Regions from separate parts of the Paenibacillus sp. V4I9 genome, predicted to be linked through region 4. Evidence: riboswitches for the same ligand, from Rfam matches in the RefSeq annotation. Region 4 holds a riboswitch; each other region holds the start of a gene.
What was found. Region 4 has a riboswitch for cobalamin ahead of QFZ81_RS16395 (CbtB-domain containing protein). Riboswitches for the same ligand answer to the same signal wherever they lie in the genome.
Positions count from the first base shown of each region.

Region 1 (7,632 bases), 1.0 Mb from region 4:
TCAATTTCGTTTATCTTCGGATACACGATTAACATCTCGAAGTCCAAACCGACCAATTCGGAGTTCATCGCGATGGTTGCTGATAAGCTTCGCATCGAGCATAAGGTTTCTTGAGAGGGTTAGAATCTTTGTAATATCTCGGAGGTCATCAGAATGAAATATGAGCTCGGTCGCTGCCTACTTAGTGAACGATTACTTGAATCCGACATGACTGCCTTTGAACTCGCTCGAACTTTGCTTTATAAGCCAGAGCGGATAACCGACTTTGTTGAAAACAAAAGAATCATGCCGCTTAAGTCTGCTATATCTATCGCTGACACTCTGGGGTGTGATGTGAATGATTTGTATGAATTGGTCACGATCGAGTCGAACGTATTAAATTGATGGTTGTAATCCTATATATCAAAAAGAGGGCGCTCTTATTCAGAGCGTTCTTTTTAGTTTATTTAAAACATACAATGAACTTTTCTTTGTTAATATGAACCATGGCGGGAACGGGGGAATGTCAGAAAGACTACCTATGAGGATAGGTAGCCCTTCTGTATTTGTTTTCTAAATTACCAAACAAAAGCGCTAGTGATGATAACCAGTAAAATGAACAGTACCAAGATTGCTGCTGAAGAAGTATAACCTACGCCAGTTCCACAACTCATCCGAATCAACCTCCAACTGATATTGGTTTGTGTTTCGAGATAGCTTATGACTATTTTTGAGGAATGTTTGGGCGAATCGACTGATTGTGCTATTGTCCCTATTTTTGAAAAAAAATCGGTTGTTAATCAAATCTTGGAACCATACGATGCGGATTTACGTTAATACATCTAGTCATAAAAAGACTATTCCTATAAGTTTAAGCTTGGAGGCGGCATAGAAGTTGTTACTTATATTGACGAGTTTCGTAGTGGGAATTGTGTGTGTTATTGTTCTTTTTGTGAATGTTTACCCTGTTTTCGGACGGAGACCCTCGAAGGAGAAGGCACAGTCTTTCTCGCGATCCTCTCAGTATTTGAATGGGAAATTCGAAAACCCTGTTCCTACCATGATGAATATGGGCTTGAGGAATACAATGGGGATCTTGCTCGATTTTGCGAAAAGCAGTCCGAATCGACGTCCAAAGACGCAATTAGAGATGGAAACCCCCAATTTGACCAAGGATCTGGAAACGAAAGTGACTTGGTTTGGTCATTCGGCTTCCTTACTAACGATCGATGGAAAAGCCCTTTTATTAGATCCCATGTTCGGGAAAGCTCCTTCGCCGTTTCCATGGTTCGGGAAGGGAAGGTATAGCGGTGGATTGCCTTTTGAAATTGCGCAGCTGCCCGTGATTGATGCCGTTATTTTGTCACATGACCATTATGATCATTTGGATTATGGATCAATCATGAAGATTAAGCATAAAGTGAACAAGTTTTTTGTCCCGCTTGGGGTTGGCGGTCATCTGATCAGATGGGGTGTGCAGCCTGAGAAGATCGAAGAGTATGACTGGTGGGATGAGTTTACGTTTGAAGGTTTAACGTTGGCTTGTACGCCAGCTACACACTTTTCGGGGGAAGTATGACGGATCGTGGTGCTACCTTATGGTGTTCGTGGGTGATCAAAGGAAAGCAGTCCAGCATCTTCTTCAGTGGTGATAGTGGGTATTCCTCCCATTTCAAAGAAATTGGGCTTAAATATGGTCCGTTCGATCTTACTCTGATGGAGTGCGGACAATACGATGATCGCTGGTCTGATATTCATATGATGCCGGAAGAAACAGTCCAAGCCCATTTGGATGTGAAAGGGAAGCTGATAATTCCGATACATTGGGGAGCATTCACGCTGGCTTTACATGACTGGACAGAACCGGTAGAGCGTGCCACAAGGGCAGCACATGCTAACAAAGTGTCAATTGTCACACCAAAAATAGGTCAAACTGTCATCGTGAATGCCGCAGATTATCCGATAGACACTTGGTGGAAGTAGAGGAGTCAATGCCAACTATACGACAGAAGTTACTTATTCATGCACCTATCGAGGTGTGTTTTGATTTGGCAAGAAGTATAGATATCCATGCGGAATCAACCTCCCATACGAAGGAGAGAGCGATAACAGGTAGGACACAGGGGCTGATTGAGCGTGGAGAAACAGTGACTTGGGAAGCTTATCATTTAGGTATTAAGCAGCAATTGACTGCCCAGATTACTGAGATGGATAAGCCGCATTACTTTGTAGATGAAATGGTAAGAGGGGCATTCAAGCGATTTCGTCATACACATGAGTTTGTAACTGTAGAGCAAGGCACTTTGATGGTGGATACGTTCGATTACACCTCACCTTTTGGAGGATTGGGGAAGCTTGTTGATCACTTGTTTTTAGCAAAATATATGACTCAGTTTCTTGAAAAGCGTAATAACTATGTGAAGAAGGTTGCTGAAGAGATAGCCCAGTCTATCAGGTCTGCTAGGTAAGAACTGGATACTAAGACTCCCACATGGTATTATGGATAAGGCTGGTAGATCGAAGTGATCAGGAGAGAAGAAGAATCTATGGTTGAACAAAAAAGTGAACGAAAATTTCATTTTCTGGGTGTACTGCTTGGTATAGCGGTTGATAACTTGGGGACTTTGATATCGACTTCGTTAATTGGCGGTATCTATTTTGCTAATCGCCCAGTGGATGAGCAGGATGTAAGTGTTATATATTCGAATGTAGGCCTATTACTTTTGCTTCTGGTAATTGGATTGTTCTGGTCGTTTCTTGGCGGATTCATCGCCGCTAAGGTTGCGAAGCGTGCCGAATATTTCAATTCGGCCATTATTGGTGTCATCGGCGCTGCAATCGGATTTGATTCCATGTTAACCAATCATAGCATTCCGTTATGGTATGAGTTGATTGGCTTTGTTGTCATCGTGCCGGTCTCACTATTAGGCGGATTCTTGGCCTTGAAGAGGAAAAAAGCCCCATTAAAATGAATGTTGGATCGTAAAAAAGAGACTCGGTGATGTCGATCACCGGGTCTCTTGGCGTTAATAGCACACTTAACTGGTTGTAGTTGGCATATAGGCGAGCATGGTTGCCTTCACTTTGTCGATCGTTTCTTGTAAATTCATATTCTCAAAAACATGTTCACAATCCTTGCGGTAGGAGACTTCCTCTATGTAGTGGTTCATGTAGTGGTCTATGACGTCTGTTGGCGTGTTACGAGCAAGCATGCGTTCCATGATCGTTTGTTTGTTGACATAGATGAACAAGCGGATAGCTCTTTCTCCAAATGTATACTTGAAACGGTTAGCTGCATAACGATTCACAATGACATAGATAAGTCCGTCTTTGCGAAGCGCTTCATCGATGTCCGCTTTCTTAATACCATAGAAATTCCCGTCAATTTCAACAGTTTGAAAAAATTCACCTGCAATGTCACAATCGATGAACACTTTGCGTGAGATGAAGTTATAATCCTTCCCGTTGATTTCTTTGGGTCTAGGTGTTCGAGTTGTGTAGGAGACGACAGATGAGAAACCAAGCTCTTTGGCAATGTGATGGGCAATTGTTTTACGACCAGAACCGCTAGTGCCAGTAAAGACAAACACCAATCCATTCGTTTCATGACTGCTCATATCAATTCCTCCTTCATATAATGAAAGCGATATCTTGATAGATTCATTATAGTACGAAAATTCTGAAAATTAAAGAAATACTTTCTCGTTTAATAGGAATCAAAGGGTAAAAATACGCTATAATAGATAGCATCACTTCGTTTAAATGGAAAGGAACCTAACTATGCCTAAATATGCGAATTTAAGTGCGGAAGCAACGGAATTTTTACGTCAAAAAACGGGAAGCAATCACTTAGAGTGCTATACCTATATTGACCCGGAGCGTGGGGAGGATAGTTTTTTTATCGTTAAAACGATCAATAAGGTCATTCAAGTTTCTTTTGCAGAAATGACCTATAATCCAAGCAGTTACCAGAGTTTGATGGAAGGACTCTATCAAGCCATCTATGAATAAATACGTGACAACCCTATCAATAGATGGTAGGATGATCGTAATTGCATATCATTGGAATTAGGTGCCATATTTCCATTCGGATGTATGGTTAAAAGGGAAGACCGGTGAAATACCGGCACGGACCCGCCACTGTGAAAATCGCCGTTTATTACGGTAACTCCTTGCAACATGCCACTGGGTAACAACCTGGGAAGGCGCAAGGGGATGATGAAGTCAGGAGACCTGCCTAATTCAACAACACAATAACCCTACGAGGAATTAGGGAGTGTTAGAGAGCGGTTACTTCTGGTTTTGTTAACTGTAGTAATTTACCAAGCATTTCTAACATGACTTATGTTAGGGATGCTTTTTTTGTTTGTGTAATTACGGGGAAGGGTGATACAAATTGTCAGGAAAACTGCTCATTATCGGCTTTGGACCGGGGAGTTTTGAACATATTACGAAGCGTGCACGGGAAGCAATTGGGGAAAGTGAAGTTATCATCGGATATAACACCTATGTGGATCTTATAGCAGGTCTATTAACCGATCAGCAAGTAGTTCGAACAGGCATGACGGAAGAAGTGAGTCGTGCGCAAGAGGCTGTGCGGCAAGCGAAGCAGGGGAAGAAAGTTGCCGTTATTTCCAGTGGAGACGCCGGTGTGTATGGAATGGCCGGTCTTGTCTATGAGGTATTGATGGAACAAGGCTGGACGCGTGAGGAAGGCGTTCAAGTGGAAGTGATTCCTGGCATTTCAGCTGTTCATTCGGCTGGATCTCTGCTAGGTGCTCCAATTATGCATGATTCATGCACCATCAGCTTAAGTGATCATCTTACGCCATGGGAGCTGATTGCGAAGCGGGTTGAGGCAGCAGGGATGGCTGATTTCGTCATTGCTCTCTATAACCCGCGAAGTGGTAGACGGACCAGACAGATTGTTGAGACTCAGCGTATCCTTCTTAAGTATCGTTCTCCTTTAACGCCTGTTGGGATTGTCAAAAGTGCGTATCGAGATCGTCAACATGTTGTTGTGACGACGCTTGCTGATATGCTGAATCATGATATTGGCATGTTAACGACAATTATTATTGGTAATTCCGCAACCAAGCTGTATGACGGACTCATGATTACACCACGCGGTTATCAACGGAAATACACATTAGGTGCTGAAACACAACCGCTCAAGCCACATCAAAGGTTGAAATCCGAGGCAGAGCCCTGGGCTTTGGAACAATTTGATGAGCAGGATTGGGATGAATCCATGGAGGAGTTCGATGAAGAAGATGAACTCTTGGAGGATGAGGTTACTGAAATTAAAGAACCTTCCCAGCTGAAGTCATCGCCGAATTTGTCACCTAGTAACTCCTTACAGCTTGCAATGGAAGCCTTGCAGCTAGTATCCAAAGGGAATGAAGAGGTGCCTTTTGAATTTGACAATAAGCTGACTGCGACCCAATCTATCTTTGAGTTTGCAGTAAGCCCCGGTATCGCGAATAAAAAATTAACAGCAGCCCAACTGTGTGCGTTAGGCGAGATTGTTGGAGATCGTGGAGATATTGAATATTCGCCACATCATCAACTGATTGTTCGTGTGCAAACCAATAACCCTAACCAGATTACATCCGAACTAAGTGCACTTGGTTTATTATTATCACCGATTGGTGATGTTGCCCAAATCAAAGCATGCGATTTTTGTAATTTGGAAAAAGGTGAATCTATTCCTTATGCGGAAGCAATCCATCATCGAATTGGCAATCTAGAAGTACCTAAAGAGTTGAAAATTGGCTTCAACGGGTGTGGAATGGCTTGTTATGGGGCTGTTCAGCAAGATATCGGCATCGTCTACCGCAAAGAGAAATTTGATCTATTTCTTGGCGGAAAAACAGTAGGTCGAAATGCACATGCGGCTCAGCCTGTTGCAGAAGGAATTGAACCTGCGGAGCTTGTTGAATTAGTTGGCAGGATCGTGGAACGATACCAAAAAGAAGGACATCCGAACGAACGGTTTCATAAATTTTTCAAGCGTGTCAAAGAAATTGAAGGTTACCGCCATCAAGAAATGGTAGGTATCGTCATCGAAAATGCCATTTGCGGCGATTAGAATTAGGGGGAAATAAAGGATGAATGCTGTTTTATTTGTAGGTCATGGGAGTCGGGAAGAAGGCGGGAATGAGGAAGTTCGCCTCTTTGTTTCAGAAATAGCGAGTAAGATGCAAGAGCAAATTGTGGAGACATGTTTCCTAGAATTTGTTCAACCAACGATCATGCAAGGAATTGATCGCTGTGTAGAACTAGGGGCAACTCATATTGTGGTCATTCCTATTATTTTATTTGCAGCTGGGCATGCGAAAATTCATATCCCGTCTGCTGTTGATGATGCGAAATTTAAATATCCATTGGTGAAATTTACATACGGTAGACCTATTGGGGTACACGAACAAATTCTGGATATTTTATCCTCCAGGGTAGAAGATCTCGGAGTTCAAGTGAAAGAGGACTTAGGTGAAACAGCTTTACTTATAGTTGGACGTGGAAGCAGTGATGCAGATGCGAATAGTGATCTGTTTAAAATCTCTCGCTTATTCTGGGAGAGGCTTCAGGTGAAATGGGTGGAAACAGCCTTTATCGGAGTTACAGCACCTCTGATGGATGCTGGGATTGAGCGCTGTTTGCTGCTCGGCGCAAAAAAGGTTATCATTTTGCCGTATTTCCTGTTCACAGGCGTTTTGATTCAACGTATGGACCAAATGGTTCAAGGGTATCGGGAAACATATCCAGATAAACAATTCCAGATGGCTCCTTATTTTGGCTTCCATCCGATGCTGCAAGAGATTCTGATTGGACGCGCGCAGGAAGCGCTTCAGGATGAAGTGAAGATGAACTGCGACATGTGCCAATATCGTCTAGAGGCGATGAAGCATATCGATCATCATCACCATCATGATCATGACGATCATCACCATAATGATCACGATCACAAACACGAGCACGACCACGACCACGACCATGACCACGACCATGACCATGACCATGCTAGAGGTGACAAACGATGATTCTCGTTCTTGCAGGTACGAGTGACGCTAGGGAGCTGGCGTTAGGGATTCGCGCAGCAGGTTATGCTGTGCTCACAACAGTTGTGACCGAAAGTGCAGCGAAGAGCATGGAGGCGGAAGGGCTTCCGGTACTCACAGGTCGCCTGACCGCGGAAGATATGAACCAGCTAATTCAAGAAAAAGGCTTACGCGTAGTAGTTGATGCGACCCACCCTTTTGCTGAGGAAGCGTCGAAGAATGCGATGGCGGCGGCTAAAATGGCAGCAGTGCCTTATGTTCGTTTCGAACGTCAAAGCTTGTCCATCGAGCAGGGGGCGCTTATCACGACGGTTGATGATTATAAACAGGCTGCAGAGTTAGCGGCTGAGAAACGTGGCAGCATTATGCTGACAACCGGCAGCAAAACGTTGAAGATTTTTGCTGATCGTCTGATTGGACTTCCCGATACGAGGCTTATTGCGCGGATGCTTCCGCGCCAAGATAATATGGAGAAATGCGAAGAATTGGGCATTGAACAGAAAAATATTGTGGCTATGCAGGGCCCTTTTTCCAAAGAGTTAAATAAAGCACTTTATGACCATTACAAAGTTACCTTAATGATAACGAAAGA
Region 1 covers NZ_JAUSZE010000001.1:4,541,390-4,549,021, reverse strand. Annotated here, with positions in the region: partial or broken gene spo0A (sporulation transcription factor Spo0A) at 1-114, shown strand, start outside; gene QFZ81_RS21460 (helix-turn-helix domain-containing protein) at 154-384, shown strand; gene QFZ81_RS21455 (YjcZ family sporulation protein) at 558-653, opposite strand; partial or broken gene QFZ81_RS21450 (MBL fold metallo-hydrolase) at 1,007-1,962, shown strand; gene QFZ81_RS21445 (SRPBCC family protein) at 1,971-2,447, shown strand; gene QFZ81_RS21440 (hypothetical protein) at 2,526-2,951, shown strand; gene QFZ81_RS21435 (guanylate kinase) at 3,018-3,596, opposite strand; gene QFZ81_RS21430 (hypothetical protein) at 3,760-3,990, shown strand; cobalamin riboswitch at 4,033-4,234, shown strand; gene cobJ (precorrin-3B C(17)-methyltransferase) at 4,376-6,070, shown strand; gene QFZ81_RS21420 (sirohydrochlorin chelatase) at 6,090-7,022, shown strand; gene cobK (precorrin-6A reductase) at 7,019-7,632, shown strand, end outside.
Region 1: linked by a shared signal. The riboswitch ahead of cobJ (precorrin-3B C(17)-methyltransferase) and the one ahead of QFZ81_RS16395 (CbtB-domain containing protein) in region 4 are both predicted to bind cobalamin.

Region 2 (7,632 bases), 2.2 Mb from region 4:
AAAGGAATTAAATGGCGCACATACGTTGCTCTAATTCAAATTTTTACCGCATATTTCAAAAATAGAGCCCTGTAGTTACCAATTCCGTACAGTCATAGGCTCTGAATTCCAACAGACAACACAAAAAAGCCGTTAAAAGCACCTCACTCGAGGCACATTTAACGGCTTTCTTTTTTAACATATATGCTATTAGTGCTTACGTCCTGGAATAACACCCGTTTTTTCATAAGAATCTACGATGATATCAATTTCTTTCTTCAACTCATTGAGCAGTTCTGCTTCAGGAACCTTACGGATCATTTCTCCATAACGGAAAAGCATGCCTTCACCACGAGCTCCTGCAATCCCAATATCAGCTTCACGCGCTTCCCCTGGACCATTTACTGCACAGCCAAGTACAGATACCTTAATCGGCACTTTGATCTTTGCAATATAATCCTCGACTTCGTTGGCTATCGAGAACAAATCAATATCTAACCGCCCACAGGTAGGGCAGGAAACGAGAGTTGCAGCATTGGTAATCAAGCCAAATGTTTTGAGCAATTCGCGAGCTACTTTAATCTCTTCTACTGGGTCCGCGCTAAGCGAAATACGCAGGGTGTTACCGAGTCCCATATTGAGCAGAGTTCCGATACCTGCCGCACTCTTTACGGCCCCTGTAAAGAGCGTTCCAGCCTCTGTAATCCCGAGGTGAAGTGGGTAGTTGAATGCTTTAGCTGCCTGGGAATAAGCTGCAATCGCCATAGGAACATCGGAAGCTTTGAGTGAAACGATAATATCGTGGAAATCAAGCTCTTCCAGAACGTTAATGTGGAACAAGGCACTTTCTACCATAGCCTCAGGCGTTGGGTATCCATACTTTTCAAGAAGATGATTCTCTAGTGAGCCAGCATTGACCCCAATACGAATTGGAATACCACGTTCTTTACAAGCTTTAACGACCGCTTCTACCTTCTCGCGGCGGCCGATATTACCTGGATTAATACGCACTTTATCGATGCCATTCTCAATAGCAGCAAGCGCTAAGCGATGGTCAAAATGAATATCCGCAACAAGTGGAATATGAATTTGTTTTTTGATTTCTTTGATTGCCTCAGCGGCTTCTTTGTTATTAACCGTAACACGAACGATTTGGCAGCCTGCTTCTTCCAAACGAAGGATTTCTGCTACTGTCGCCTTCACATCCGCTGTCTTGGTTGTGCACATACTTTGCATGATGACTTCATTACTGCCACCGATCGTCAAATCGCCTACACGAACGGCCCGCGTATCTTTTCTATGGAACATTATGGTTTCTCTCCCCATGACACCAAACATCCTCCGCTCCAATGCCCTTTAGCAGGGTATCGGATTGGAGGCTGTGTGTAATTTGTGAAATTATGGGTTACGCGCTTTCTTCTTTTTTCTTACCAGTCGCCTGCGCGCCATCTTTGGTCGTTAAAACAGGAGTGATCTTGTTTTGAACCGTCTCCTTAGATACCACACATGTCGTGACGTCTGTTCTCGAAGGGACCTCGAACATCACATCAAGCATAATGCTTTCAATAATAGCTCTCAGGCCGCGCGCGCCAGTATTACGTTTGATTGCTTCTTTGGCAATGGCATCAAGCGCCTCTGCGTCAAATTCGAGTGAGACATTATCCATCTCAAGCATCTTCTGGTATTGCTTCACGAGCGCATTTTTAGGCTCCGAAAGAATACGCACAAGGGCTGGTTCATCCAGCGGCTCTAGTGTAGAGATGACCGGTAAACGACCAACGAATTCCGGGATTAAACCGAATCGTAAGAGATCTTCCGGAAGCACCATGGATAAGTACTCGCCTGGTTTCAAATCAACTTTTGCACCATCCGTGCTAAAGCCAATCACTTTTTTACCGATTCTGCGTTTGATAATTTGCTCAAGGCCATCAAAAGCCCCGCCGCAAATAAACAGAATGTTGGTTGTATCAATTTGAATGAATTCTTGATGCGGATGCTTACGTCCACCTTGAGGAGGAACAGAGGCAACTGTACCTTCAAGAATTTTGAGTAAAGCTTGTTGAACACCTTCGCCGGAAACGTCTCTAGTAATAGACGGGTTCTCGGATTTACGTGCCACTTTATCGATCTCGTCAATATAGATAATGCCGCGTTCGGCTTTTTCTACATCATAATCTGCAGCTTGAATCAGCTTGAGCAAAATATTCTCGACGTCTTCGCCCACATAACCAGCTTCTGTTAATGAAGTGGCATCCGCGATTGCAAAAGGAACATTCAGAATTTTGGCAAGCGTTTGCGCTAGCAACGTTTTACCGCTTCCTGTAGGTCCTAGTAGCACGATGTTACTTTTTTGAAGCTCAACATCTTCCAATTTGTTTTGCGAATTAATACGCTTATAGTGGTTATAAACCGCTACAGCCAGCGATTTTTTCGCTTGATCCTGCCCGATCACGTACTGATCCAAAATATTGCGAATTTCCTTTGGTTTCGGAACATCTTTCAGATCTAGCTCTTCTTCATGCCCTAATTCTTCTTCCACAATCTCCGTGCAAAGCTCTATACATTCATCACAAATGTAAACTCCCGGACCTGCAACAAGTTTGCGAACTTGGTCTTGGGATTTTCCACAAAAGGAACATTTGAGTTGGCCTTTTTCATCGTTAAATTTAAACATGGGATCACTCCTTTATTTCAAGTCGTTTCGAGTGATAACCTCGTCGATTAACCCGTATGTCTTCGCTTCATAAGCGCTCATAAAGTTATCCCGGTCGGTGTCTCTTTCGATCTTTTCAAGCGGCTGTCCCGTACGGTCCACATAGATCTGGTTGAGTTTTTGTTTCGTTTTGATAATCCAATCCGCGTGGATTTTGATATCGGTTGCTTGACCTCTTACACCGCCGAGCGGTTGGTGAATCATGACTTCTGCATTCGGCAGCGCGTATCGCTTACCTTTGGCACCTGCGGTTAATAGCAGAGAGCCCATACTTGCAGCCATACCCACACAAATCGTAGATACATCTGGTTTAATAAACTGCATGGTATCGAAGATACCCATTCCAGCTGTTACAGATCCACCTGGTGAATTGATATATAAGTGGATATCCTTATCGGGATCCTGAGCTGATAAAAAGAGCAGCTGGGCAATGACCAAATTAGCCACATCGTCATCAATAGCGCTCCCAATGAAGATAATGCGGTCCTTTAATAAACGCGAGTAGATATCGTAAGAACGTTCCCCACGAGCCTCTTGTTCAACAACCATAGGAATAAGACTCATTGTACCAACTCCTTTTGCGGCAATAGCCAAGTTCTCTCAATTGAGATTCAGATACAGTTTAACACGTTTGAACAGCAAAGTCATTTTTTCAGAGAACTGCTATGTATGAGGGTATTTCTTATGGTCTTGGGCAGTTTGGGGGCTAAAATAGGGTAAAAGAAAGGCACGTTGCTTACGTACGTGCCTTTACTTACCTTATTTATACTGCTGCGGAAACATGCTTGCTATTTTCAAGCAAGAAATCAACCGTTTTTCTAATCACAAGATCGTTGCTCAGACCTTCTAGGCTGCCGTTAGAAGCAAACAGTTCACGAAGTTCTGCCGTTGTTTTTTGGTAGGATTGTGCATATTTCTCAAGCTCCGTGTCAACTTCCTCATCGGAAACTGTGATTTTTTCTGCAGCTGCGATGGCTTCAAGAACAAGGTTGTTACGAACACGCTTATCAGCATCTTCTCTCATTTGTTCTTTCAGCACGCTCTCGTTTTGACCGGAGAACTGGAAGTAGATCTCAAGTGTCATGCCTTGGGAGCGAAGACGTCTTTCGAATTCCTTCACCATAACATCTAGCTCTGCTTCTACCATGGAAGCTGGAATTTCAACTTCAGCGTTAGCTGCAGCTTTTTCAACAACAGCTGTTTCCAGAGCAGCCTCTGAATCTTTTTCTTTGCGCTCTTGAAGACGTTTTTTTAGTTCTTCTTTGTACTCTACAAGTGTATCGTACTCACTCACATCTTTTGCAAATTCATCATCAAGCTCTGGCAAATTTTTGCGTTTAATGTCGTGAATCAGCACTTTAAACACAGCTGCTTTGCCTTTCAGATCTTCGGAGTGGTAGTTTTCAGGGAAGCTAACGCTAACTTCTTTCTCTTCGCCTTTACCAAGACCTACGAGCTGCTCTTCGAAACCTGGAATGAAGGAGTTGGAACCAAGCTCAAGGGAATACTTCTCCGCTTTACCGCCTTCGAACGCTTCTCCATCAACGAATCCTTCGAAATCAAGGACAACGACGTCACCATTTGCTGCTTGTCCTTCTTCAAGGACAACCAATTCAGCATGACGCTGTTGCAAACGTGTAAGCTCTTCATTCAATTCTTCATCCGTAACATCTGCGCTTACCGCTTCAACTTCGATACCTTTGTACTCGCCAAGTGTTACTTCAGGCTTAACAGTTACTTTAGCTTTGAACTTCAGTACTTGTCCTTTGCCGAATTGCTCAACGTCTACTTCAGGACGATCGACAGGCTCGATTTTAACCTCTTCAATTGCTTCCACATAAACTTCTGGCAAAATGATATCTAAAGCATCTTGATACAAGCTTTCTACACCAAATTTAGCTTCAAAGATAGAACGAGGTACTTTCCCTTTACGGAAACCTGGAACATTTACTTTCGCGGATACCTTTTTAAATGCTTTATCCAAAGCATCTGCGACGCGCTCTGCGCCAACTTCCACTTCAAGAACGCCTACGTTCTTCTCTATTTTTTCCCAACTTGCTTTCATTTTATGCTTTCCCCTCCAAAAATGTACGATGACATATTTTCACGTTACGCTCATTACAACCATTCTATTATACCATATAAGATTTTCATTTCAAGGCAGCCTTTCTTACCTTATGATGGGTCTGGATTAAACTGCTTCACAAACGCTTGCAGCACAAGGTTAGCTCGCTTCCACTGAAGCTTCATGGAATCAACAATCCCGTAATTGTCTAGTAATTCTTCACGATTCACCGAGCCAAATAATTTCTCTTGAAGTATAGCATGAAGGGCAGATGCCCACACATCAACAGCGCCTTCTTCCGCTTTCTGTAAATCTGTATAGATCGATGTCCCATAGGCATAGGCTAGAAATTCCTGCCAAGTCTGCTTGGCAAAATAAACAAAATCAGGTTGGCTTATTTCACTAATGTCCCCGACTCTGCGAATCATATCACGAATGCGTGATGGAAAGTCCTCTGGACACATCGGTGTCTCCTCGATCTCGACTAGGATCTTTTCCCCATTCTTGGGGAACTCGATAAATCCACGCTCACCCATCTGTTTAAGCGCCTGCAAAGCTTTGAATTGAATGTGAGGGTGCCGCGGTTTCTCACACAGCCACTCCTTTACACGTTGGCTTACGTCAGATTGATCGATGAACGCCAATTGTTCAAGGGCATTGACTTGCTGCTCCAACGTACCGTCTCTTAACATATTCAGAAGCTTAAGTGCAAAAGCGCCATCATCGGCTGTCTTTTCTTGTATATACTGCCGTAAAAGATCCGTTTCTTCCTCTGGGTCCTCTTCCAATGGAGACGTCATTGGGAACATGGTTTCCGGAAACATGGTATACAGCCAGTTCCTCAGAGCTTCCCATTGTTCGGTCTTGTGATGGTCTACTGTCGGAAATTGCAGTAGAAAGGTTAGCAATTGGAGTGCATCACTATACTGCTCTGTTTTTAGAAACCGAGTCAGCTCCTCTTCGTAATATTGCTCTGTTTTCGGAAAAAGAATTAAGTTATTGATGGATGGGTCCGTTATGATGATCACCTCAGAAATCTTGGTCTCGCTGGTGACAGTTTACTTGATTGTCAAAGTGATTGCAAAATAAACATTTAAAATAGGGTTGACTTCACTTGAAACTATATGATAATATAACTCTTGCTTCGCTAAACGGATCACATCCGCAAGGTAAGAAGAGGTCTATGTCTCAGTAGCTCAGCTGGATAGAGCACACGCCTTCTAAGCGTGCGGTCGGGGGTTCGAATCCCTCCTGGGACGTTCATGTACGGCAAAGGATCGCGAGAAATCGCGATCTTTTTTTGTTTATCTACATTTGTTAAAATAAAAAAATCACTACGCTACGAATCTTTCATATTGTGTTATACTCTTTTCAATTACATATTTTTTCGAATAAATGAGGTGCCCTTGCGTAGCAAGCAAGGGGTAACAGGGAATCGGGTGCAAATCCCGAGCGGTCCCGCCACTGTATTCGGGGAGTTTCTTTCTATCATGTCACTTGATGCATATTCAGGGAAGGCTGAAAGAATACGATAATCCGAGAGCCAGGAGACCTACCTTCATTTATGCACCCAGAAACCTTCGCGGAAAGGAGAGGTGTACGTCAAGTCTTTCGACATCTAGCTTATATTTATCGTTTATTCGTACATACCCACGACCAATCCATTAGGATTGGTCTTTTTTGTTCGATAATCAAACTTTAATTAGGAGGAATAAAAAAAGACCATGCAAACAAAAACACGAAAGACAAAGGTTACTAGCTTCTTACTTGTGGTCATAGGGTTAGCCCTCTATCTATTCATTAATGAGCCGCAAACCGTCTACGGCATGCACATTATGGAAGGATTTCTCCCCGTAGGTTGGGCTATATTCTGGTGGGCAGCCTTCCTTCCGTTCTTCTTTCTAGGTGTCCGAGCACTTATCAAAATTACGAAGGAACATCCAGAGCTCAAAATTATGCTCGGCCTTGCTGGTGCATTCACCTTCGTACTTTCAGCATTGAAGATCCCTTCTGTAACCGGAAGCAGTTCTCACCCAACAGGTACAGGTTTAGGAGCTGTAATGTTCGGACCGCTCCCTATGAGCGTCTTAGGATCGATTGTTTGTTATTTCAAGCAGTTTTACTTGCTCATGGAGGACTTACGACTCTCGGGGCAAATGCTTTCTCAATGGCCCTCTCCGGTCCAGTAGTTGGTTACTTCATATATAAGTCCGTGATGAAAACAACCGGCAAACAAAAATGGTCGATATTTTTGGCGGCATCTCTTGCCGACTTATCCACATACATTGTTACTTCTGTCCAATTAGCTCTTGCATTCCCCGCTGAACAAGGTGGATTTATAGCATCCTTCTTGAAATTCGGCGGCATTTTTGCCATTACGCAAATCCCTCTTGCCATTAGCGAAGGCATTTTAACCGTATTAATATGGAATTGGTTACAATCTTAAAGCCCTAAAGAGCTATCCATTCTACAACATAAAATGAAAGGAGCTTCTGAGCAATGAAAACTCGTACCGTGAATACCCTGATGCTAATTGCCGTTGTACTATTGGCAGTCTTACCCCTTATTTTCGCAAAAGGCGAATTTGGTGGATCGGATGATGCCGCTGAACAATTGATCCAAAGTATTGAGTCTTCCTATACGCCATTGTTCTCTTCTTTATTTGAGCTCCCAGCTGAGACGGAAAGTATGCTGTTCGCCTTACAAGCTGCCATCGGGGTTGGCTTCATTGGGTATGCCTTTGGCTTTTTCAAAGGGAAAGCATCTAAATCCAAAAACCAATGATGAAACGGATCAATTCACTCTCCTATAAAAATGCCTTACGCCCCCTATCACCGATGTGGAAGTGCGGTTTTGCAGTTACTATGCTGTTGTT
Region 2 covers NZ_JAUSZE010000001.1:1,284,643-1,292,274, reverse strand. Annotated here, with positions in the region: gene ispG (flavodoxin-dependent (E)-4-hydroxy-3-methylbut-2-enyl-diphosphate synthase) at 190-1,287, opposite strand; gene clpX (ATP-dependent protease ATP-binding subunit ClpX) at 1,385-2,653, opposite strand; gene clpP (ATP-dependent Clp endopeptidase proteolytic subunit ClpP) at 2,666-3,256, opposite strand; gene tig (trigger factor) at 3,456-4,757, opposite strand; gene QFZ81_RS06260 (hypothetical protein) at 4,868-5,785, opposite strand; tRNA gene QFZ81_RS06255 (tRNA-Arg) at 5,943-6,016, shown strand; cobalamin riboswitch at 6,139-6,332, shown strand; partial or broken gene QFZ81_RS06250 (energy-coupling factor ABC transporter permease) at 6,482-7,203, shown strand; gene QFZ81_RS06245 (energy-coupling factor ABC transporter substrate-binding protein) at 7,257-7,541, shown strand; gene cbiQ (cobalt ECF transporter T component CbiQ) at 7,538-7,632, shown strand, end outside.
Region 2: linked by a shared signal. The riboswitch ahead of QFZ81_RS06250 (energy-coupling factor ABC transporter permease) and the one ahead of QFZ81_RS16395 (CbtB-domain containing protein) in region 4 are both predicted to bind cobalamin.

Region 3 (7,632 bases), 2.2 Mb from region 4:
GAAAATGTTTGCTTTTTCTTTAAGGAATGTTCTCATTGAAGCGCCTCCAAATTAAGTCAATTCTTTATTTTTGAGTATAGCATATCTTTAAAAGATGCCGAAGGAAGTTAACTCCCAAGATTTTACTTGTTGCTATGTCCAACAGGCGCAGGGTTTAAATCCAGGTGCATGACTTTTTTTCAAATTGGGACAAAAAGTAGTTATAAATCGGACAAAGCCTCGTATACATAATAATACGAAAAAGCAGTGTACAGGCCATGCAAAGAAAATACAGGGCAGATGCTTCTTGAGCAAGCTTCTGCAAAAACTTGGAGGAGGAAATAAGCTAATGAAACATCAACATTGGATTCGTTCAGCCGCTATCGCGGGGGTAATTGCCTTGCTGACCACGGGATGTTCGGTTCTGGGCACTGGGAAGAAAAGTGACATCGATGCACCTCCGACAACGGGTGCGGAAGCTGACGCGAAGACGACATCAGCAGCCGTTACGATCGATATGATCGAAGACAATTCATCACAGATGACGGTATATGTAAAAGATGCAAAAGGCTTCGTAGCTCCACTTAGTCTTGGATTACCAAAGACGGTGTCTGTCGCCAAAACGACTCTCGAGTACATGGTGGACGGAGGACCAGTTGCAAGTTTGCTTCCATCTGGTTTCCAAGCTCTGTTGCCTAAAGGTACGAAAGTCGTAAGCTTGAATGTTACTTCAGACAAGCGTGCCATTGTTGATTTCTCTAAGGAGTTCCTCAATTATGATGGGCCGAATGAGAGAAAGATTTTGGAGGCTATCACTTGGAACCTGACGAGCTTCCCAACCGTAGAGAAAGTGCAGCTGCGTGTAGATGGGAAAGATCTGAAGGAGATGCCGAAAGGGAAGACACCGCTGGATACTCCTCTTGCACGCTCTATGGGGATCAACATTGAGAAGGCTGAGGACGCTGAATTTGGTCAATCCACACCGGTTACACTCTATTTCTTGAATCAAAATGATCAAAATTACAAATATTATGTACCTGTTACAAGGCTCGTCAAAAGGACGGATGATGTCGCGAAAGCGGTTGTCGAACAGTTGATCAAAGGGCCTGATCAGAAGAAGGGTCTGGCTGCTGTTCTGAATGCTACAACGGAAGTGAAGAGCATTAAGCCGGCGGATGGCGTTATAACGGTTGACTTCTCCAATAAATTCCTTGGTGCCGATCAGAAGGCATCCGCTGAGGCTATGCAGTCCGTTATTCTTTCATTGACCGAGAATACAAGCTTTAAACAAGTCCAAATTAAAGTGGATGGAGCTGTGAAGCCTGTAACTAAAACAGCTCATATTAATCCGGCTAAGCTTTAAGAAGCTTGCCCGGTTCTAACGACCTCTATGCAAAAACGCTGTCTTCAACAAGGCGCTTGCATAGGGGTTTTCTCAGCATTATAATCAATGTTCCGCATCATTGTTTTTGGCTTGGGATGCTTTTCGCTGGCTACTTTGTTACAATGGGGCGTAGGAACAAAGCTTCTGATGGAAGCAACAGGAGGAGAACAACATTTATGAGAATTGGCGGAAGAACGAATCAAGAACTGCGACCTATGAAAATAACCCCTCATTATATAAAACACGCGGAAGGCTCGGTGCTTATTGAGGTCGGGGATACCAAAGTGATTTGTACAGCGACGATTGAAGAGCGCGTCCCACCTTTTATGAAGGGTCAAGGGAAAGGATGGGTTACAGCCGAATATTCAATGCTGCCTCGTGCTACGCAGGTTAGAAATCAGCGTGAAGCTGCCAAAGGTAAGCTTGGTGGACGTACGATGGAGATTCAGCGTCTTATTGGCCGTGCGCTTCGTTCCGTGGTGAATTTGGAAGCATTAGGCGAAAGATCCATCACACTGGATTGCGACGTTATTCAAGCGGATGGCGGTACTCGTACTACGTCAATTACCGGCGCTTTTGTTGCTATGGCATTTGCCATCGATAAGCTGGCGACTGACAAAAAATTAGCTAAATTCCCGATTAACGACTTTCTGGCTTCTGTGAGTGTTGGTGTTATTGGCCAAACACCACGGCTGGATCTGAATTATGAAGAAGATTCACATGCTAAAGTAGATATGAATGTCGTGATGACGGGGCAGGGGCAATTCGTAGAAATCCAAGGAACGGGCGAGGATGCTCCTTTTTCCCGTAAGGAACTCGATGAATTGCTCGCTCTTGCTGAAACAGGCATCCATACGATGATTGAAGAGCAGTCCAAAGTATTAGGCCCGATCGCTGATCGCATTCGAGGTGTACATCATGCTGCTACAAAGTAATTTCGTCGTCATTGCGACGCGTAACGAAGGAAAAGTAAAAGAGTTTGAAAAGCTTTTTGGAGCAAAAGGCTACAAAGTTCGCTGCTTAACGGATTACACGGATCTTCCGGAAATCGTGGAGAGCGGAACGACGTTTGCAGAAAATGCACGGATTAAAGCACAGATTATTTCGGCACACCTCCATGTGCCGGTTCTTGCCGATGATTCAGGTTTGTGTGTGGCGGTTTTGAACGGTGAACCGGGTGTTTATTCAGCCAGGTACGCTGGAGAGAATGCTACGGATGCAGACAATAATGCTAAGCTGCTGCAAGCATTGAGCGAGGTAGGTTCAGTAGACGGATTGCCTGCCGACGCAGAGCACCCCAAGCTTCTTAGTGAAGCTTCCTTTGTCTGTGCGCTTACCCTCATCGATCCTGTAGCGAATGAAGTGATTGAAGCGGAGGACTCTTGCCGTGGTTACATCATTGGCGAAGAACGTGGCGAAAGCGGCTTCGGCTATGATCCGTTATTTTATATCCCTGCTCTTGGGAGAACGATGGCTGAATTAACGATGGAAGAGAAGAATGAGATGAGCCATCGAGCCAAAGCTTTGCGCATGTTTTTGGATAGACTTCCTGATCAGAACGGCTAATTTCATGAAGAAACCTGCTTCCACTTCATCGGTGGGTAGCAGGCTTTTTTGATTTATCGGATGGAAATTTTATAGGAACGTAACCAAGTATCTACTTGCGCCAAATAGGCGAATAGTTGAGGACCTGTCATCAACTGACCAAACCATGGGAGATCGAAATCATTCGTCTCTGAGCTGGCGAGTGCACGGATTTTTTTAACATCAATGAAGGGGAGCAAGGGTGAGCTGGGGTCATCTAGAATTTCCAACACCCATTTTCTCACAGCTGCCAAGTAATTAGGATTGTGTGTCTTTGGATAAGGACTTTTCTTGCGAGTTAGCACATCCTCAGGAAGAACACCTTTGAGCGCTTTGCGCAAAATGCCTTTCTCCCGATCACCCGATGTTTTGATTTCCCAGGGAATATTCCAAACATACTCGACAAGACGGTGATCGCAGAAAGGGACGCGAACTTCAAGTCCGACGGCCATACTCATACGATCCTTTCGATCCAGAAGTGTAGGCATGAACCGAGTAATGTTTAAGTAAGACATTTCTCGCATACGGTTTTGCTGCTGTGTTTCCCCAGCTAACCGCGGCACTTCGCTGAGTGCTTGCTGATATCGATTGTTGACATACTCGACTGGTTTGATCCAATCCACAAGATCGGGAGCCAGCAGGTCGATGCGATTGTTCAGTTTTAAAGACCAAGGGAACGTACCCGCAGCCAAAGCTTCTTCGTTGTGGAACCAAGGATATCCACCGAATATTTCGTCAGCTGCTTCCCCGGAAATGGCAACCGTCGCTTCTTTTTTGATCTCACGGCAAAATAAATAAAGAGACCCATCAACATCAGCCATCCCTGGCGTATCACGGGCAAATACCGCTGTTTTCAGAGATTCCACAAGCTCGGGTGTGTCGAATTCAATATAGTGATGCTCAGTTCCTAGATGCTCTGTCATCCGTTTAATCCAAGGTGCATCTGAATTTGGCTGAAATATGTTTGCTTTAAAATGTTTGTCATTATCTTTGTAATCAACGGAAAAAGTATGCAGAGCGCCTTGCCCGCTTTCCTTGTAATGAGCAGAGGCAAGTGCAGTAAGCGCACTAGAATCAAGACCACCCGATAGAAGAGTACAAATGGGTACATCAGACACAAGTTGGCGCTGGGATGTATCTCTGAGCAGTTGTTGAACTTGTAATGCAGTAGCAGCGATATCGTCGGAGTGCTGGTGGCTTTCGAGCTTCCAGTACGTACGAATGGATAAGCCGTTGCGGTCAAATACAGCGCATTGTCCTGGTTTGAGTTCTGACATATTGCGATAAATCCCTTGACCAGGTGTGCGAGCCGGACCTACTGCGAAGATTTCAGCCAAGCCTTCCGCACCAACCTCTGCTTGGAAGTCGGGGTGCGCGAGTATGGCCTTCGGCTCAGAGCCGAATAGAAGCACACTATTTTGATGAGAATAAAAAAGCGGCTTTACGCCAAGCCGATCTCTGACCAAATAAAGAGATTGTTCTTGATCATTCCAGGCCGCGAAAGCGAAAATGCCATTAAGTCGATCTACACAAGCTCTCCCCCACTCAATAAAGGCAACAAGCAGCACCTCTGTATCACAGGTCGTGCGGAAATGATGTCCACGAAGTTCGAGCTCCTTTTTGAGTTCAGGTGCGTTATAGAGTTCGCCATTATATACGATCGTATACGTGTAGTCTCCTTGTTTCCGTACCATAGGCTGAGCGCCGTTTTCCGGATCCATTACACTAAGACGTCGATGGCCGAGGGCACAATGCTGTGAAATCCAAGTACCAGAAGCATCAGGTCCACGCAAATGGAGCGTTTCCGTCATATTTTCTAGAATGGACGGGTACCCGGTCAAGTCTTTCCGCCAATCTATCCAACCCGTTATTCCGCACATAGACGTTCCTTCCTTTCCTTATAAAGAGAGCATGATGATAAAAGGTATGCAAACTCAAGGTATATAATGTCTGTCCAGAAGTGGATGGGCGCAGTCGCTGGACGGATTTTGTGTTTTGTTGACAGGCCTGATACAATAAACCCAATTCTTACTTACTAAATGACAAAGGTGATGACAATGAAAAAGAAACACTCCAAAGCACAAATTGATTATCTGGCCTCAAGAGAGCATTTTCTGCAAATTAGTAACCAAGCGGATAAACGAATTGCGGAATTAAAAGAGGAAGGTAAAGAAGTTGGGCAAGCAGAAATGGAAGAAATTATTGAGCGTGTAGGCTTGCATCGTGCTTACAATGAACTTACCCAAGCTGAGAATGTCTTAATTAACTGGACACAAACGGCTATCAAAACCGAACCGGAATTTATTCAAAACCGCACTAATTTTGAGGAATTGTACGAAAAAGTCAAAACAGATGCAGAAGCAAGAGGCGCGATTCTTAATCTTGCCATGCGTTTAAATTTAGAGCTTGTGTGACATTCTAAAGAGGTAGTGCCATTCTTTCTTCAGGAGGCGAATGCTCATGGATAGTCATTTCATTAGCAAGCTGCACGACAAGCAGAAGAAAGCCGCGAAGAATTTGAGGACCCAAGGTGACGGTCAGCCAGGCAGTAATTTGCCGCACAAGAAGCACTAAAGTCTAATGGCACCATCAAGAGCCTGTAAGGAGATCTCCTTACAGGCTTTTGCTTTTCCTTCGTCCTTCGGCTTTAATGGGTATTTTAAACAGCATATTTGATACGATATTTCTCCATACTAATCAAGTGATCATTATTTCAATTTACAGGAGGATTAATCCATTATGGGCAAAAAGAAAAGTATGGACCAGCGGACTCAAAGCACAATCGATCATTCGAAGCAATCTTCTCGCATACAGGCCAATCTGGATTCAACAGAGCCTGGACATCACCAACCGAATCGTCCTTCCGTTTAAATGAGTGATTTGAATTCGTAAATACAGCATTCGATGAAGCCCCTGCCATTTGGTAGGGCTTTTTCCTTGTTTGTAAGTAGACTATGAGGTAAGATGAGATTTAAGTTTAAAAGATTTAAATAAACTTGGACACAATTTCATATTCGAAATAGGTGCTTACGTTCCGCTTTCCAAGCGCAGGGTAAGCTTAAAAGGGAAGATCGGTTAGAAGCCGACGCGGTCCCGCCACTGTAACAGAGGAGTCAACGTCTCTATCTCTATGCCACTGATCGACCGATTGGGAAGGCTGACGTTTGATGAAGATCCTGAAGCCAGGAGACCTGCCTATTTCAGCAGCACAGTTATATGCCTACGGGAGATAGGGAGGTGTTCTTATGAGTACGTGGGATCTATCAACAGTCCAACATCATGTACTTATCTGTAACGGGGGATCTTGCCTGAAAAATTCAGGAGATGAAACAACACTAGCCATCCGAGATGAAATTTCGAAGAACGGAGCCGAGCATCTTATACATACAACTCGGACTAGATGTAATGGCCGCTGTCAGGACGCAGGTGTTGTTACGGTGTATCCGCAAGGGATTTGGTACAAGGAAATGACACCAGAGACTGGGAGAAGGCTTGTTAGAGAGCATTTACTAGAGGGGAAACCACTCCAGGAACATATGATTTATAGCTTTGAGGAACGTTTTGTGCCAACCGGCATAGGAAATAAGGGCATTAGCCGCATACAAAGTAATAAATAATTATCATACATACCGTCCTAATACCAAAAACCCCATCCAAACTGGATGGGGTTTTAACTTTATTGTAGAGTCGTTGATTATCATTTATGCAAAAGATGACTAACGTGATACCACGACTATGTATACGGTCAAGTTGCTTCTGCTCGGCGAGTAATCTCAGGCTTAGGAATGGCAGCATTCCGCAGACCGTAGGTGACATCCTCATAAGGAGTATTCAGAATGATCTGCTGTTCCAAATCTTGAAAGACAAGTCCAATGTCTTGACGTAATTGTTTAAGTTCTTTGCGAGTGTAAGTCAAAGGTTCGTTCTCGCATAAAACTTGACCCGATGAAGGTGAATGAATGCCAATAGCATGAAGAAATAAAGTTGATTTTCCAGAACAGTTATGACCACAAATGGCCGTTAATTTTCCCTCGGGGATGCGGAGCTTTAACTTGTTCAAAGCTATAGTCTGTGAAGCGGGATAGCTGAAACTCACTTCTAAGGTTTCTAAAATCGTGCTCATCGGATACTCCTCCAATTCCAACGCAGCCAAATTTCGAGCAGCAGCAGCGTGAACCCTACATAACTTTCCAATTTATATCGAAAAGGTACAGGATTAGCTCGGTAAGGCGCCATGTGAATGTCATCCGTAAAACCTCGGGAGACAAGGCCATTTGACAATGATTTATACCGCTGCATCGTTTTGATAAACATTTGAACAATAATAATGGCTGTATCCTTTAGTCTATTTTGGAAACCGGTTTGACCGCCTCTTGATTGCTGAGCTACATACATGTTATTAGCAATTTCAAATAGGATGAACAGAAACCGATAGATGATAAGCATAATTTCCAGAACCAGCTTGGGAACACGAACTTTTTGTAAGACTTGCAGCAATTCGGAAAAAGGAGTGCTGAACATTATTAAGGACACGCAGCTTAGGCTCGCTATAATACGAACGAATAATTTGCCAATTAGCAAAAGACCTGTTGAAGTAACGGACAACTTCCAGTCCATGAATGCAAAAGCCGCCACCACATGAATATCCGGCAAGGCTTGCAGAGGACGGATCTCTACGACTAATG
Region 3 covers NZ_JAUSZE010000001.1:1,276,868-1,284,499, forward strand. Annotated here, with positions in the region: gene QFZ81_RS06190 (phosphatidylglycerophosphatase A family protein) at 1-36, opposite strand, end outside; gene QFZ81_RS06195 (GerMN domain-containing protein) at 329-1,342, shown strand; gene rph (ribonuclease PH) at 1,540-2,298, shown strand; gene QFZ81_RS06205 (XTP/dITP diphosphatase) at 2,282-2,929, shown strand; gene asnB (asparagine synthase (glutamine-hydrolyzing)) at 2,983-4,827, opposite strand; gene QFZ81_RS06215 (hypothetical protein) at 5,005-5,361, shown strand; gene QFZ81_RS06220 (DUF4023 family protein) at 5,408-5,521, shown strand; gene QFZ81_RS06225 (hypothetical protein) at 5,687-5,818, shown strand; cobalamin riboswitch at 5,952-6,160, shown strand; gene QFZ81_RS06230 ((2Fe-2S) ferredoxin domain-containing protein) at 6,193-6,564, shown strand; gene QFZ81_RS06235 (ATP-binding cassette domain-containing protein) at 6,693-7,070, opposite strand; gene cbiQ (cobalt ECF transporter T component CbiQ) at 7,067-7,632, opposite strand, start outside.
Region 3: linked by a shared signal. The riboswitch ahead of QFZ81_RS06230 ((2Fe-2S) ferredoxin domain-containing protein) and the one ahead of QFZ81_RS16395 (CbtB-domain containing protein) in region 4 are both predicted to bind cobalamin.

Region 4 (7,632 bases):
GAAAATTTAAGTATCATTTCAAATAAAACAAGTGCTATAACAAAAGAGGATTTGATTACCAAAATGCTCGTAAAAAATGAAGGTGGTCTATGCTATCAATTGAATCCTCTGCTTTATTTTTTTCTTAATTGAAAATGGGTTTAATGCAGCGTTAGTTCGTGGAGAAGTATACAATTATGCAACGAAGGACTGGTCAAAACTTGGAAGAACTCATGTTACTATTCTAGTGCAGCATGAAGGTCATACGTACTTGGTTGATACCGGATTTGGTGGAAACCTACCACTAAAACCTGTGCCGCTAAATGGAGAAACTACCTCCTCTGTGAATGGAGAATTTCGAGCCAAAGCAATGGAAAGTGATTATGGGGACTATATTCTTGAAATGAAACTAAAATATAAAGATACAGAGTGGAAAATAGGGTGTGCTTTTGATATTAAACGACCATTAGAGAATTTATCTGAATTGAATGAAGTCCAAGGAATCATAGTCCAGCACAAAGAATCACGATTCAACAAAACCCCACTGATTACCCAACTTACAAGCGATGGAAATGTAACGTTAACCGATACTTCTTTCACACAATGGATTAATGGGAAATCGAAAAAAGAACAGATTGACAACGATAAATTCAAAGAGCTAGCAAGACAGCATTTTGGATTTCAAGAACTATGAGAAGCCGTGTTGATGCGGCTCTTTTTGATTTTCGTTCAGTAGGCGCGCTTGAGAATCATTGTGTTACCCGAAATAGTGTATGTTCCAGTACCGCTCTTAGAAGTGGACGAATGGGTACCGGATACGGTAACATCCAGGCTGGCTATGCATATCTGTAATTCCTTATTATCAAGAAATAAGCTTATGTATCCTTTTAAGGCACATAAGCTTATCAATAAGTTATAAACTTATAAAACGTTCAAATATACGTGCTTCCAAAAGTTCTGGAAGTGGGAGGAAGTAACCTGTATCAACAGAAGACTTACACCATTCATACAAAGTCTCATAATGATTCTGTGCAGTCATACCGCCAAACCAATATTGCTTTGTAGGACCTAGGATACAAACCACATTCGTTACATCGCAAGGTCCTAAACAACCCGTAAATGAGAGCTGCATTTTTTTTGATAGTTTATCATTTTTCCAATTGATTTTTAGCCATTCAACGGGGACTTCGGCAGCTCCCAAGTTCGTTTGACCGCAGCAACATCCATTAGCACAAATTAAAACTTGTCCTAAAACTTGAAATTTTGTGTTCAGATTCTGCAATTAATTCCCGTCCCTTCTTATGCAAAGGATGGTTTTCTTTTTGTACCAACTAACCCCAAAACAAAACCCAATATCAAAACAATTAGCATTAATGTCCCAGCTCTTAATTGTGCCGATAAGTTTGGTTGTACGGGGGGAACTTCAAACGCGAATACACCATCCAAAGGCGCTGTCAGAGTTGATTTTTGTCCATTGGGTGAAGCGTGAAAGTTAAGATGGAAATTAGCTGTATCTGGAAAAGCATAGTCAAAATCTAACTTTCCATCTTGAATCTGCGTCCGATTTGAAAACATAGTTATGTTATCGTCCTCGTGATAAAGCGATAGGGAAGTATCCATCCCTTGGATGTATTGACCGGTCTTTGAATCTTGAAAAGTAACATTAAAATGAGCGGGTTCTCCCTTTTGAACAGGATCCATAGGGTTTAACTTTAATTCAGCTTTAACTCCATTTTTTTCAACTACCATAATATGATTGGCCGAAGTCGCTTCGTGCGCCAATGAAGTTGAGGAAAGGGTACCAGCAACTAATAAACTTGCAATTAAGAGTAACGCTGCGGCTGACGATGAATAACGGTTTTTATATTGTGATTGTTTTTTAAATGGATTTTCCAATCGTTTAGCAAAAATTCCACTGAGCATTGCTAACAAAAAGATTGCTATGAACAAAACGATTGTTCGTACGATTTGCCCAAGAGGCACATCTACTTTAATGGGTAAGGTAATTTCAATTGGTTTTTCTATTTCATTTGATGTTGCTTTTATTTTTGCTTCGTATGAACCAGCGTCCCAAAAAATAGACTCAATCTCAAGTTTTCCGTCATACAAAATCGAATCCATTTTATAAACAAGCCCAGTTCCTTCATTATCATCACGTAAGTAACCCACATTGAACCAAGGATTTGTTGCCTTCGTTTTAACAATTTCTAATTGGACATTAGCGTTATTTAAGGGTTCCTTGGTTACAGGATTGGTAAGTTGATATGAGAATTTGGCTGGTTCATGTGCAACTGGATTTTGTGGTACTAAATAATCCCCTTTTTCTTCATAACTTTCGTAGATTGCAACTCCAAATACAAAAGTACCTAGTATAAGTACAGGTAAGATGAGCAGCATCAGAAAACGTAATAGATCGAACTTCATTATTGTCCTCCTTGAAATAATAGTCTTTGAAAAATTTAGCCACACGGGGGAGAGGTGATTACGTTAGTGACAAGGTACTATGGTGACACTGTGACGTGCAGGATGAACAGCATCATGTAACGACATAATCGGTGTGAAGAATAATCCGTACAAGGTCAATGGAATCCAAGAAAGAAGCAAAATCCACTGTAAAACAAACATTATTTTGGCGACATTTTGTCCAATTGATATAGAAGTAAGTCTTTGAATTGCGATATTCATTGTTTCACCTCCTCTGAAAGATTTTTCAAAACATATCCCCCGTATGGCTAAATTTTTCATAGAAAAATGAAAACCCCAACCTAATAGGTTGGGGTAAGAAATTACGAGAAATTCATCCTGTAGAAAATAACAGGGACCTCTTCTTACACCGAACCTTATTCCACGAAGGCTATGTATGATGGTGTTCAAACTAGGTAGGTCTCCTGGCTCACAGATTAACGCTCTCTTTCGCCTTCCCCAAAAGTATGATTGAGTGGCAGTATGAAAGAGATCTCTGTTTTACAGTGGCGGGTCCGCTCGGGATTTTCACCCGATTCCCTGTTACCCCTTGCTCTCACAAGGGCACCTAGAATGTTTATACTATATTGTTCTAACTATGATGAATTTAATCCTATATATGGGTGAAAGTCAATAGTTAATTAGTCAACCGAGGAAATATCCCCAATTTTTCATAGCCACGTAGTTTTGTTTGAAAAAGAGGTACGAGTTGTTCGAGGTGTTTCGGATTCCGGATAACCGACAAAAAGGGTTCCGATGATCTTCTTGTTTTCTGGCGAACCGATAAACCGAAATAACCGTTCATCACGAATGAGTCCAACGCCGCGCGTCCGCCATACCAATCCCAATTCAAGCTCACTTGCCATAAGCCACATCGAATGTATTGCGCATGCAACGGCATATTCGTTATCTTCGGAAGAGTCTACATCATCTGGGATGATATCCGAGGTTACAACGACGAGAAGGGGGGTGCTCTGTATCACACTCATTGATTCTTGAACTAGATTAGGTTTTGAGGGGAATCTTTCAGTTAAAAAATCGAAGGCGATTTTTTCATACTGTTGTTTTGCTTCTTCACGTATGATGTAAAAATGCCATGGCTCACGTAATCTATCATTAGGAGCCCATGTGGCAGATTCCAGTAATTTCAAGATTTTCTCCTCTTCGACTTCACGTGGATTGTATTTTCGAATTGCTTTTCTGGCTTTTAGTACCTCTAGAATACTCAATTAACGGCACACTCCATTCGTTTGTTAGTTTGCATTGATAATCATTATTATTTTTGAATTGTAATTTGCTTTCATTTTGATTGCAACAAAAAAATCGCTACGACTCTTGAATCTCAATATTTAATCTGAATATTTGATAGGAAAAAAAGTAACGGAAAACACGACAATAATAACTTTGAAGACCGCCCTTGTCGGCGGTCTTTTTAGGATCTAAGTTCTTGTCTTTTTCGCAAGATTGATCGGAGGATTGATTATAATTGTCGGGGTTATTCTCCGAATAAAGTGACTTGTTTAAGGGTACCATAATGGAAATCATTAACAGGAGGATGTGCCCTTGTATCATTTGTATACTCATAATGATCTGGATGGAGTAGGTTGCGGTATAATAGCTCGATTAGCATTTGGTGAAAAGGTAGAAATCCGTTATAACTCTGTCGGAGGCTTGAATCTACAAGTAATACGCTTTTTAGAAAAATCAAGAAAAAAGAGCTATTTGTTTATCACTGACTTATCCGTGGATGAAACGAATGAACAGGGACTTAACGAGTTTGTGAAATCGGGAGGAAAAGTTAAACTTATTGATCATCATAAAACTTCGCTTCATTTAAACAAGTATCCGTGGGGAATGGTACAGATTGCGTATGAAAATGGAAAGCTCGCATCTGCAACTTCTCTATTTTATGAGTATCTGATCCAGAATGGTTTGTTGAAGCCAATGAAGGGTTTAGATGAATTCGTGGAAATGGTCCGTCAGTATGATACATGGGAATGGGAACAGAATGAATACAACAATGCCAAGCGATTAAATGATCTCTTCTATCTAATTTCCATCGAAGAATTCGAGGAAAAAATGGTGGCTCGCATTCAGCAAGGCGAGAACTTTGCATTCGATCCCTTTGAAGAAAAAATTTTGGATATGGAAGAAGAAAAAATCGAACGCTATGTCCGCAGAAAAAAGAGAGAAATTATCCACTCCCGAATAGATGATCACCATGTAGGCATCGTTCATGCGGAATCTTATCATTCTGAACTTGGAAACGAGTTGGGCAAAGAAAATCCTCATCTGGATTACATCGCAATCATGAATATGGGCGGTAAAAAGATAAGCTTTCGAACGATTCACGAACACATCGACGTCTCGGAAATTGCGGGTATTTATGGAGGAGGAGGCCATGCTAAAGCTTCCGGTTGCTCTATGACAGAAGAAGCCTATCAGTGGTACGTAGCTAAACCATTCCCGATGGAACCCATTCGCGCGGATGCGAATAAAAATACATTTAACATGAAAAATTCAGTTTATGGATCACTTTATGAGAATAGAAATGAACAACAAGTGTTTATTTTTCCTTCGGGAGACAGATGGGAAGTCGATGTGGATGGGGTCGAATCCAACCAACATTTTTCTACTTTCGAAGAAGCAGAGCGATATGTAAAAAGGGATTATGCAGCTTGGTTAGTTCGAGACGAAACGTATGTTTCATTCCTAATGGAGCATATGGCCTCAAGAAAAGCAAAAACCCTTGAGAATGTGTAAAAAAGTGCCTCCCAGTGGCATACGTCCAAGCAAGCACTTTGTACCGCACATATGAATATACCGTAGTGAAAAATCACCGAGGGGAATGAGTAAACATGGGAGCAGTAGGTTATGGTGAGGGTTATGGACGTTCAAGTGCATTTATCTTGGTTCTTTTTATTCTTTTGGTAATCATCACATCAGCTTTTGTATGGTAATTCCTTCATCCAACACAAAAAACATCTAGAAAACAAAAACGGCCCTATCGCGAAATCTATGCGAACATGGCCGTTTTTCTCGTTGTTCCATGAAAGCAACCTTTGAATGCCTCGATAAAGGTATACGCATTTTTAAGAATCCATGAATACTCTTTTATCCAGCTGGAGAAAATAACCTTTGAACTGAGGGGCAGCGTGATGAAATATTGGGTAAAAATCCAGAAATTAAGGAAATGGAGCTCTCGTCGATACAAGAAAGAAAAAGTTATTTTCAAACACTTTTAAACAATACGGAAGATTTGGTCATACATACATTGAATTGGAATCAACGACAAGTCAATTTGATTTATTTGGTAACCTTAACAGATCAAGATACGATCCTAGACAAGCTCATCTTTCCATTAAAGCGAATCAATGAAGGCGAGTTTCTAGACGTCATCCCTCTGGGACAGCTTCAAATTACTTGCTTGATCGAACAAGCAGTGGAAGCCCTTTTGAATGGCGGCTGTGTCGTCGATTGTGAGGGTGAGACCGATTTTTACATTTTTCATGCATCCTCTTCGTTTGGACGGAGCATCACAGAACCGATCAATGAGAAGGTGTTCGGAGATTCGCATGAAGGGTTTATTGAAAGGTTAACTACGAACCTTCATCTAATCCGAAGAAAAGTGGTCAACAAGGATTTGATGATTCGTTATTTGATGGTGGGCATGGAGACGAACACACGCTTGGCGATGGTTTACATCGAGTCATTAGCAAATCCGGAAATTGTGACCGAGTTAGAAAAACGAATAACATCGATCCGTATCGATTATATTGCTTCATTAGGTTTTGTAGAGCAGCTCATTGAGGATGCCCCTTTCTCCCCATTTCCGCAAATTTTAAGTACCGAAAGAGTGGATAGGGTAGCAGCCAATTTAATGGAGGGAAGAATTGCCGTATTAGCGGAAGGTTCAGCGAAAGCGATCATTTTACCAATCAATTTCTTTGCTTTTTATCAGTCACCTGATGATTACAATGCCCGTTGGATTAACGGAAGCTTCTTCCGTTTGTTAAGGGTTTCCAGTTTCTTCATTGCCATTACCCTACCAGCTGGATACATTTCAGTTGTCTCTTTTCATTTTGAGACCATCCCGAATGAATTGGTGCTTCTCATGCAAAGTGCTGTACTGGAAATTCCGTTTCCTCCAATTATTGAAGCTCTATTGATGGAAATAACCATTGAAATGTTAAGAGAAGCAGGATTGCGATTACATACTGCAGTAGGGCAAACAATCGGTATTGTTGGTGGGCTTGTTATTGGAGATGCCATCGTGAAAGCGGGGCTGGTGTCCAATATCATGATTATTGTGGTAGCATCGACAGCCCTTGCCTCATTTGTTGTGCCATCCCATGAGTTCAGAGAGACAGTGCGTTTTCTGCGCTTTCCGATGATGCTTTTGGCTGCTACTTTCGGCTTTTTGGGAATTACGTTCGGATTTACATGTATTTTGATCCACTTGTGTAAGTTAGAGGGGTTTGGAACGCCCTATTTTTACCCCTTATCTCCATTCAAATGGAGGGATCTGAAAGACTCTCTCGTCCGGTTACCCATATGGAAAATGAACCGGCGTCCTGCGGACAGTCTTCCCCAAAAAAAGCTGCGAGAATTATTTTCTAGGGGATGGGTGAAGCATGAGCGTAGAAAAAGATAGGATCTCCAAAAAACAGTTGGCTTTTTTCACTATACAAACAGCGATAGGTGAGGGAGCGTTAACTGTTCCTTATAGTGTCTACTCTGAAGCATCGATGGATGGATGGATTTCCATGCTGCTGGCGGGATTTGCGAGCCACCTGGCCATTATCTTGATATGGATGATCTGCAGGACATATCCAAAGAAGACGATGATCGAATTTCTCCCCCAGATGGCAGGGAAATTTGCAGGTCATCTTATTAGTGTTCTTTATATTATTTATTTTATTGGAATAGCAAGCGTGGTCCTTATGAATTACTGCCGAATAATTAATGCCTGGATTTTCCCGACGACACCGAAATGGGTCATTATGACATTGATGATGGTTACCAGTTATTATCTAGCAAAAGAAAAATTGAAAATAATTGCCCGCTTTGAAACGCTGGTTTCTATCCTTCTAATCATTATTATCATTTTGATCATTTTCCCTTTTAGCAAAGGAAACCCTTTGTATATTTTCCCCATCGGTCAATCCGGGCTTAGTAATATGATGAAAG
Region 4 covers NZ_JAUSZE010000001.1:3,515,354-3,522,985, reverse strand. Annotated here, with positions in the region: gene QFZ81_RS16415 (arylamine N-acetyltransferase) at 1-132, shown strand, start outside; gene QFZ81_RS16410 (arylamine N-acetyltransferase family protein) at 104-673, shown strand; gene QFZ81_RS16405 ((2Fe-2S) ferredoxin domain-containing protein) at 893-1,261, opposite strand; gene QFZ81_RS16400 (hypothetical protein) at 1,279-2,403, opposite strand; gene QFZ81_RS16395 (CbtB-domain containing protein) at 2,467-2,664, opposite strand; cobalamin riboswitch at 2,841-3,029, opposite strand; gene QFZ81_RS16390 (nitroreductase family protein) at 3,114-3,671, opposite strand; gene QFZ81_RS16385 (DHH family phosphoesterase) at 4,006-5,205, shown strand; gene QFZ81_RS16380 (YjcZ family sporulation protein) at 5,301-5,402, shown strand; gene QFZ81_RS16375 (spore germination protein) at 5,609-7,096, shown strand; gene QFZ81_RS16370 (GerAB/ArcD/ProY family transporter) at 7,077-7,632, shown strand, end outside.